Regions from separate parts of the Pseudomonas sp. S2_H01 genome, predicted to be linked through region 2. Evidence: predicted binding sites of a transcription regulator. Region 2 holds the regulator's gene; each other region holds the start of a gene.
What was found. Region 2 encodes FliA, which starts transcription of late flagellar genes. Its sites were predicted from a motif close to CTAAAGTTTNNNNNNNNNNNGCCGNTAA; they were not measured.

Region 1 (3,277 bases), 2.5 Mb from region 2:
TGTTAGCGGTTGAAACGCTCCACCAACGAGTACTGTGTGTTGGCGGTGTGGGTCAGTTCGGCGCTGAGGGTGGCGGAGCGGCGGGCTTCGTCGGAGGTCTGGTCGGCCAGGTGGGCGATGGTGCTGATGTTGCGGCTGACTTCCTCGGCGACGGAGCTTTGTTCTTCGGTGGCGGCGGCGATCTGGGTGGCCATGTCGGTGATGTTGGCGACGGCGTCGCTGATGCCCACCAGCGCCTTGTCGGCCTCCATGACCTGCTCGACGCCTTCCTCGGCTTGGCGGCGACCGACTTCCATGGTCTGCACGGCGTTGCTGGCGGTCTGTTGCAGTTTGGCAATCAGCGAGTGGATCTGCCCGGTGGATTCGGTGGTGCGCTGCGCCAGTTGGCGAACTTCGTCGGCGACCACGGCAAAACCACGGCCCATTTCACCGGCACGGGCAGCCTCGATGGCGGCGTTGAGGGCGAGCAGGTTGGTCTGGTCGGCAATGCCTTTAATCACGTCGACCACGCCGCCGATCTCGTCGCTGTCCTTGGCCAGTTGGGTCACGGTGAGGCCGGTTTCACCCACCGAGGCGGACAGGCGCTGAATGGCTTCACGGGTTTCGCTGGCGATGCCGCGGCCGCGACGGGTCAGTTCGTTGGCTTGTTGAGTGGCGTCGGCGGTGCGTTGTACGTGGCTGGCAACTTCCTGGGTGGTCGAGGCCATCTGATTGATCGCCGTGGCGACTTGCTCGGTTTCCACGCGCTGGCGCTCCAGGCCGTTGGAGCTGGCCTGGGCCAGGCTGTCGGACTGCCGGGCTTGTGAATTCAGGTGTTCGGCCGTGTCCTGCAGGCGGGTCAGGCAGGTTTTCAGCCGGGCTTCCTGGCTCAGGATGGACATTTCCAGGCGCGCTTGCGGGCCACGGCTGTCGGTGTACATCTGCGCGATCAACGGGTCGGACGTGGTCTGTTCGGCTAGACGCAGCAGGCGTTTGAGGCCCCGTTGCTGCCAGCTCAGACCGAGCAGGCCCAGTGGCACGGAGAGGGCGGCCGCCAGCGCGAAGCCCCAGTGGGAGTTGAGCCACACGCCGATCAGGAAGCTCAATTGGCTGACCATGATGAACGGCAGCCAGTCTTGCAGCACTGGCAGCCATTTGTCGCGGCTCGGCACGGCGGTCTTGCCGCTGTTCAGGCGCTGATAGAGCGCTTCGGCCCGACGGATTTGTTCGGCGGTAGGCTTGATACGGACCGATTCAAAGCCGACGACCTGCTTGTTCTCGAAAATCGGCGTGACGTAGGCGTTGACCCAGTAATGATCGCCGTTTTTGCAGCGATTCTTGACAATGCCCATCCACGGCAAGCCCTGTTTGAGGGTGCCCCACATGTGTTCGAACACCGCCGACGGCACGTCAGGGTGGCGCACGGTGTTGTGGGGTGCCTTGATCAGTTCATCGTGGGAAAAGCCACTGATTTCAACGAACGCTTCGTTGCAATAGGTGATCACACCGCGCGCGTCGGTGGTCGAGATCAACCGTTGTTGCGCCGGGAACGTCCGTTCGCGTTGGGTGATGGGCTGGTTATTTCGCATGAGCTGTTCAATCCGGGAAGGCTTTGATGAGTTATCGGCCCGTCAGTCAGGAAATTAAGCGTTTTGTGAACTGCGTCATGGGACGCGTTGTCGCGGCCCCTGCTCAGCGATCGAACATCGGGTAGGTGAACAGGCAGAAATGCGCGAGATTGAGTCCGAAGTGGGTGATGACTGCGGCCGGAAGTCCGCCAAAACGGTAGGCGATTCCGTAGCCTAGCCCTGCCATGCCCGCCAGCACCGCCCATTGCCAGCCTGCGCCGAGGTGCGACAGGCCGAACGCCAGCGAGGCGAGGAGCAGGGCCAGCGTCTGGTGATACGGCACCCGCTTGAGCAAACGGGTCAGCCCGCCCTGCAGGTAACCCCGGAAAATCAGCTCTTCGGTGAGGGTGACCAGCAACAGGTTGTTCAGCGCCCAGATGCCGCCTTGCGCGGGCCATTTCGGTGTCCAGCCAATCAGGCTCATCGACAGCGCGGTGATCAGGCAGAGCACGGTGGTGACAGGCAGCATCACGGAGGTCGTGATCACGGCGCGGCGCAGGGCAACGGCGGTGAACACCCACGGACAGGCCAGCGCTACCCAGACGCCGATCAAGGGTTTATCGAGGTTGAGGTACATCGAAAAGGGCGCGGCTTCCGGGGTGAAGCGCACGGCCGTGATCACGCGGGCGCTGAAAAAACCGGGTAACCAATGACTGGCAAGGCCGGCAGCAAGTGCGATGAACAGCGCATGCCCCAGCGTACGTACACCCAGGTGTGTGAAATGGCTGACGCAGATCCCGGCCATGATCAACAGCCCGAAAGTGACGACCACGGGCGTGCTCAGTTGCCCGTAAACCAGCGCGATGCAGTAACCGAGGGTGAGCAGCGTCAGTGTGCTCCAGCGGAGCGCCGGCATGAGGTCGTCCTTGAGGGTGGGATGAGGCCGGCGATTTTAGCGTTGATTAAACGCGCATGCTTGTGGGAATCGGCTGAAAGTGAGGGGATGAAAGAGTTTCGAGGGTGGAGGGTGTTTACCGAGAAGGCAGCGTTCAAGGGGGAACCTGTAGGAGCGAGCTTGCTCGCGAATGCATGGGATCAGTGAGCGGGAATGTCTCTGACCTGGCGCCTTCGCGAGCAAGCTCGCTCCCACAGGGTTACGGGTGTCTGCGTCCTCGACTACGAAGCGATCAACTGCCGCAGGACGTAATGCAGAATCCCGCCGGCCTTGAAGTATTCCACTTCGTTCAAGGTGTCGATGCGGCACAGCACCTCGACGTTCTCCTGTTTGCCGTTCTCGCGGGTGATCTGCAGGGTCAGGCTCATGCCCGGTTGCAGCGTGGCGCCGGTCAGGCCGGTGATGTTCAGCACTTCCTTGCCGGTCAGTTCCAGGGTTTTACGGCTTTGGCCGTTCTTGAATTGCAACGGCAATACGCCCATGCCAACGAGGTTGGAGCGGTGGATACGCTCGAAGCTCTCGGCGATCACCGCCTTGACGCCCAGCAGGTTGGTGCCTTTGGCCGCCCAGTCGCGGCTGGAGCCAGTGCCGTATTCCTGACCCGCAACGACCACCAGCGGCGTGCCCTCCTGCTGATAACGCATGGCGGCGTCGTAGATCGGCAGTTTCTCGTCAGTCGGGACGTGCAAGGTGTAGCCGCCTTCTTCGTTACCCAGCATTTCGTTGCGAATGCGGATGTTGGCGAAGGTGCCGCGCATCATCACTTCATGGTTAC
Region 2 (3,277 bases):
GCAGCACCACAACCACTTTCACATAGAACCTGGGATCTAGAAGTTAGAAGCCAAGGCTGGATAGCAGATCGTCTACATCATCCTGACCGGATACGACGTCTTCACGTTTATCGGCATGAATCTGCGGACCTTCACCCTTGGAATGAAGTTTTTCTTCTTCTTTTTGCTTACGGAACACTTCCTGATCGTGCTCGATCCCGGCAAAGCGGTCGACCTGGCTGGCCATCAGCACCAGCTTGAGCAAATTGCTCTCCACTTCCGTCACCAACTGCGTGACGCGCTTGATCACCTGACCGGTCAGGTCCTGATAATCCTGAGCCAGCAGAATGTCGTTCAAGTGGCTGGCGACCTCGTGGGTTTCCTTCTCGCTGCGCGTCAGAAAACCATCGACGCGGCGGGCCAGGTCACGAAACTCTTCAGCGCCGATCTCGCGACGCATGAAACGCCCCCAGTCGGCACTCAACGCCTTCGCGTCGGCACTGAGGCCGTTCATCAAAGGCGTGCTTTGCTCCACCAGATCCATGGTGCGGTTGGCCGCACCTTCCGTGAGCCTGACGACATACGAGAGGCGCTCGGTGGCATCGGTGATCTGGGACACTTCTTCGGCTTGCGGCATGTGCGGGTCAATCTGGAAATTGACGATCGCACTGTGCAGTTCACGCGTGAGCTTGCCAACTTCCTGATACAGGCCGCGATCCCGGGTCTGATTAAGCTCATGGATAAGTTGCACGGCGTCGCCGAACTTGCCTTTTTCAAGGCTGGCGACGAGTTCCTGTGCGTGTTTCTTCAGGGTCGACTCGAAGTCACCCATTGTCGAATCTTTGGAATCCATAGCGCCCTCGCAGCGGACATCAGCTATTGACGCGCTCGAATATCTTCTCGATCTTTTCTTTGAGCACTTGTGCAGTGAATGGCTTCACCACGTAGCCGTTCACGCCGGCCTGAGCAGCCTCGATGATCTGCTCGCGCTTGGCTTCGGCAGTCACCATCAACACCGGCAGATGGCGCAGGCGTTCATCGGCACGCACCTGACGCAGCAAGTCGATGCCGGACATGCCAGGCATGTTCCAGTCAGTCACCAGGAAGTCAAAAGCCCCGCTCTGCAGCATCGGCAATGCGGTGGTACCGTCATCTGCTTCGGCCGTGTTGGTGAACCCAAGGTCACGCAACAGGTTTTTTATGATCCGCCGCATCGTTGAGAAGTCATCAACGATGAGGATTTTCATGTTCTTGTCCAATTCGACCTCCAAGCAGTCTTTAACGCGTCCAGCACCTGGACGCGCGTTCAATCAATACCGGCACAACCCAATGACCAGTCTGCGAAAACAATTAAGGGGGTTTGCGAATCGACAACGGACGAGCACAGCGGAACCGGACTCTGAAAGACCTGATCCGACCGGCTCCTGCCTTGTCTCCCTTCTCACCCACACAACGGTTATTGCACAGCCGGCCTTACATGCATCACGCAGACACCACGGCCTGCGTTCGATGAGTCAACGCGCGCGCCACTCGCCCAACCGACCCCGCAACCGCGCAGCGCACTGACTGTGCAGCTGACTGACGCGCGACTCGCTGACCCCCAGGACCTCACCGATTTCCTTGAGGTTCAGCTCTTCGTCGTAGTACAGCGCCAGCACCAGGCGTTCACGCTCGGGCAGGTTGGCAATGGCGTCCGCCAATGCGCTCTGGAAACGCTCGTCTTCCAGATCGCGCGACGGTTCGAGCGACTGGCTCGCGCCGTCCTCGTGCAGCCCTTCATGCTCGCCGTCCTGCAACAGGTCGTCGAAGCTGAACAGGCGACTGCCCAAGGTGTCGTTCAAAATCCCGTAGTAATCGTCGAGACTCAATTGAAGTTCGGCAGCAACCTCGTGATCTTTAGCGTCACGGCCGGTTTTTGCTTCAATTGCACGAATTGCGTCGCTGACCATGCGCGTATTGCGGTGAACCGAGCGCGGTGCCCAGTCACCCTTGCGCACTTCATCGAGCATCGCGCCGCGGATACGGATACCCGCGTAGGTCTCGAAACTCGCACCCTTGGTGGAGTCGTACTTGGTCGATACCTCAAGCAGACCGATCATGCCCGCCTGGATCAGGTCTTCGACCTGCACACTCGCCGGCAGACGCGCCAGCAGGTGGTAAGCGATGCGCTTGACCAGAGGGGCATAACGCTCGATCAGCTCATACTGGGAATCTTTGGAAGATTTGCTGTACATGCGATACCCGCTCGGTGTCATGACACTGGCCCTGCGCTGGTCTGATGAACCAGACGTTCAACGAAAAATTCAAGGTGGCCACGCGGGTTCGCCGGCAGTGGCCAGGTATCGACCTTCTGCGCGATGGCCTTGAACGCCAGCGCGCATTTGGAACGTGGAAACGCCTCGTAAACCGCGCGTTGCTTCTGCACAGCCTTGCGCACGCACTCGTCGTAAGGCACGGCGCCCACATACTGCAGCGCCACGTCGAGGAAGCGGTCGGTCACCTTGGTCAGCTTGGCGAACAGGTTGCGCCCTTCCTGCGGGCTCTGAGCCATGTTGGCCAGCACGCGGAAGCGGTTCATGCCGTAGTCGCGGTTAAGCAGCTTGATCAGCGCGTAGGCGTCAGTGATCGAGGTCGGCTCGTCGCAGACCACCAGCAGGACTTCCTGCGCGGCGCGCACGAAGCTGACCACAGATTCGCCAATCCCGGCAGCGGTGTCGATCACCAGCACATCCAGGTTGTCGCCGATATCGCTGAACGCCTGAATCAGGCCTGCGTGTTGCGCGGGCGTCAGGTGAACCATGCTCTGGGTGCCCGACGCCGCCGGCACGATGCGCACGCCGCCGGGGCCCTGCAACAGGACATCGCGCAGCTCGCAGCGCCCTTCGATGACATCGGCAAGGGTGCGTTTCGGGGTCAATCCCAACAATACGTCGACATTGGCCAGACCCAGATCGGCGTCCAGCAACATGACGCGACGTCCCAGCTCGGCCAGGGCCAGCGAGAGGTTCACTGACACGTTGGTCTTGCCTACGCCACCTTTGCCACCGGTCACCGCGATAACCTGAACGGGATGCATGCTGCCCATGTTAATTTTTTACCTTGTCTTGCTTAGACCTAAGCCACATTTCGGGCTGCACGTTCACTGTGTGAACAATGCTTGGCAGACCATCGATGCAGGTATTTTCCAATGTCATTTTCCTTACCCTAGCCCGCGCGCTTGCCGGTGCTGTGATAAAGATCCGCAAACATATCCGCCATCGCTTCCTCGCTAGGCTCCTCCTGCATCTGCACGCTGACA
Region 3 (3,277 bases), 3.2 Mb from region 2:
CCGGGCTCATTTCGACGCCGTCCAGCGCGACGATGTCGCCGTTGCGGTAGGTCAGTTCCAGGTACTGAGCCTTGTCTGGAGCCTTTTCCGGGGAAACGGTCCAACGCCACATGTCTTCTTCGTGCTCGGTCCAGGTGTCTTCCAGCACGCCGCCTTCATAAGAAATGTGCAGCAGGTTGGCGTCCATCGAGTACGGAGACTTCTTCTTGCCGTGACGCTCGATCGGGATCGCGTGTTTCTCGGCGTAGTCCATCAGCTTCTCGCGGGACAGCAAGTCCCACTCACGCCACGGAGCAATCACTTTGACGCCGGGCTTGAGCGCGTAGGCACCCAGTTCGAAACGCACCTGGTCGTTGCCTTTGCCGGTCGCGCCGTGGGAAATGGCGTCGGCGCCGGTTTCGTTGGCGATTTCAATCAGACGCTTGGCGATCAGAGGACGGGCGATGGACGTACCCAGCAGGTACTCGCCTTCATAGACAGTGTTGGCGCGGAACATCGGGAATACGAAATCGCGCACGAATTCTTCGCGCAGATCGTCGATGTAAATTTCTTTTACGCCCATGGCTTGCGCCTTGGCGCGTGCTGGCTCGACTTCTTCACCCTGACCCAAGTCAGCCGTAAAGGTCACCACTTCGCAGTTGTACGTATCCTGCAGCCACTTGAGGATTACCGAAGTATCCAGGCCACCGGAATACGCGAGAACTACCTTGTTAACGTCCGCCATGCCATCACTCCAACGCGTTGTACGGAAAACCGCTGATTCTACCGTTCAAACCCGTGGAATTACAGTGTCGCGACAGCTTCTGACGACGAAGCGACAGAATCTGTCGAGCACACGACTGTCGCCGCGCGATCAGGAGGTCTTGGCGGTCGGCGTGCCGGATGCGGCCGTAGGCGCGGGGGTAGCGGCCGGCGGCGGGACAGGGGCCGGTGCAGGAACCGGCGCGGGTGCGGCGGTCGGTGCCACCGCGGGTTTCTGTTCGGCGACGCGATCCAGATGGATATTCACCCGGCGATTGCGCGCGCGATTGGCGTTGGTGGTGTTCGGGACCAAGGGATACTGCTCGCCATGGAAGCGCACGGTGATCTGCTCTTCCGGCACGCCTTGAGCCTTCAGGTAGTCCATAACGGCCAGTGCACGACGCCGCGACAGGTCACGGTTGGTCAGACGATTGCCGCTGTTGTCCGAATGTCCGTCCAGCTCGACACGGTTCACAGAAGGGTCGGCCTTCATATACGCCAGCACGGTGTCGAGCCGACGCTTGGCCTGAGCATCGAGGTCGATGCCTCCGCCCGGGAAGCCGATCTCGGCTTGCCGCACTTGTTCGAAGTTCATCGGCAGCAGTTTGGCGGTGCACAGTTGAAAATCGCTGTACGCATGGCTGAATTTGACTGGAAGCAACCGCACTTCCATTGCCCCACCGCCATCACGCAGGACGTGGCGGATCACGGGACTGCGCCCTTCCATCAAGCCCGCGATCAGACGACTGGCCTGGGCCTGACTGGTATTGAATGGAATATCCCCATTGCCGACTTTAACCGCACCAAGATTGAGGTCGCCTCGACCCGGCTGCCATGGCGCGGCAGCCGCAATCAGCGTTGCCGATCCGGAGGCCAGGCTGTAGCCGGACGCCTTCAGTCGGAAAGTCGCTTGTTCACCCGCACGACGCACGAATTCGCCGGCGCCGAAGTCGGTGATCGGCTGGCTCAGACGGCATTCGAACTGATCGCCTTCTACCTTCCACTCGATATTCTCCAGACGTGTCTGGAAAGTGAGAGCCATGGCCGGCAGGCTGGCAAACACGCTGAGCAGGGCTAGATATCGCTGGCGCACGGGAGGCTCCACTAAAAATTCACCGCGTTACAAAATTTATCGCTTACACGTGTCTATCGGTTACTTCCTACAAAACTTGATAGCGAGTGCCTGGAAGAGTCTTTTCCGGTAGCATTCCCAGCGAGTTTGACCCGCCTGGAATCCCCAATGTCCGAACGCCTGACCCTCCTGCGCCCCGACGACTGGCACATCCATCTTCGTGATGGCGCCGTCTTGCCCCACACCGTCGCTGACGTAGCGCGCACTTTTGGCCGCGCCATCATCATGCCGAACCTCGTGCCGCCGGTACGCAATGCCGAACAAGCGGATGCCTATCGCCAGCGCATCCTTGCTGCACGTCCTGCCGGCAGCCGTTTTGAGCCCTTGATGGTGCTTTACCTCACCGACCTGACCCAGCCGCAAGACATCCGTGCCGCCCAGGCCAGTGGCTTCGTGCATGCCGCCAAGCTGTACCCGGCCGGTGCGACGACCAACTCCGATTCCGGCGTGACCAGCATCGACAAGATCTTCCCGGTGCTTGAGGCGATGGCCGAAGTGGGTATGCCACTGCTGATTCACGGCGAAGTGACGCGTGGCGACATCGACGTCTTCGACCGCGAAAAAATCTTCATCGATGAGCACATGCGCCGTGTGGTCGAGCACTTCCCGACGCTCAAAGTGGTGTTCGAGCACATCACCACAGCCGATGCGGTGCAATTCGTCAACGAGGCTTCGGCCAACGTGGGCGCGACCATCACCGCTCATCACTTGCTCTACAACCGCAACCACATGCTGGTTGGCGGTATCCGTCCGCACTTCTATTGCCTGCCGATTCTGAAGCGCAATACGCATCAGGTCGCCCTGCTGGATGCCGCCACCAGCGGCAGCAGCAAGTTCTTCCTGGGCACTGACTCGGCGCCTCACGCGCAACACGCCAAGGAAGCCGCTTGCGGCTGTGCCGGCTGCTACACCGCGTATGCCGCGATCGAGCTGTACGCCGAGGCGTTCGAACAGCGCAATGCGCTGGACAAGCTGGAAGGCTTCGCCAGTCGCAATGGCCCGGCGTTCTATGGTCTGCCAGCGAACACCGACACCATTACCCTGGTTCGTGAAGAATGGACCGCCCCCACCAGCCTGCCTTTCGGCGAGCTGTCCGTTATCCCGCTGCGCGCCGGTGAGAAACTGCGCTGGCGCCTGCTGGAGGAACACGCGTGAGTGAAGACCATTACGACGACGAACAGGAAGGCTCTGGCGGCGGAACAGGCTCCAGGCATCCGATGGCAGCCCGTTTTCGCGGCTACCTGCCCGTCGTTGTCGATGTAGAAACCGGCGGTTTCAACTCGGCCACCGACGCATTGCTGGAAATTGCCGCGACCACCATCGGCATGGACGACAAAGGCTTCGTGTTTCCCGAACACACCTATTTCTTCCGTGTGGAGCCGTTCGAAGGCGCCAATATCGAAG

Region 1: a site for FliA is predicted at 1,600-1,627, ahead of AB4N84_RS20260 (methyl-accepting chemotaxis protein). Genes of this name have one in related genera too.
Region 3: a site for FliA is predicted at 1,888-1,915, ahead of AB4N84_RS17125 (flagellar protein MotY). Genes of this name have one in related genera too.

The regions. Positions count from the first base shown of each region.
Region 1 covers NZ_CP162756.1:4,513,482-4,516,758, forward strand. Annotated here, with positions in the region: gene AB4N84_RS20260 (methyl-accepting chemotaxis protein) at 3-1,568, opposite strand; gene AB4N84_RS20265 (CPBP family intramembrane glutamic endopeptidase) at 1,672-2,463, opposite strand; gene acnA (aconitate hydratase AcnA) at 2,724-3,277, opposite strand, start outside.
Region 2 covers NZ_CP162756.1:276,302-279,578, forward strand. Annotated here, with positions in the region: gene AB4N84_RS01300 (protein phosphatase CheZ) at 44-832, opposite strand; gene AB4N84_RS01305 (chemotaxis response regulator CheY) at 852-1,226, opposite strand; gene fliA (RNA polymerase sigma factor FliA) at 1,494-2,234, opposite strand; gene fleN (flagellar synthesis regulator FleN) at 2,231-3,064, opposite strand; gene flhF (flagellar biosynthesis protein FlhF) at 3,184-3,277, opposite strand, start outside.
Region 3 covers NZ_CP162756.1:3,826,516-3,829,792, reverse strand. Annotated here, with positions in the region: gene AB4N84_RS17130 (argininosuccinate synthase) at 1-724, opposite strand, end outside; gene AB4N84_RS17125 (flagellar protein MotY) at 854-1,834, opposite strand; gene pyrC (dihydroorotase) at 1,982-3,028, shown strand; gene rnt (ribonuclease T) at 3,025-3,277, shown strand, end outside.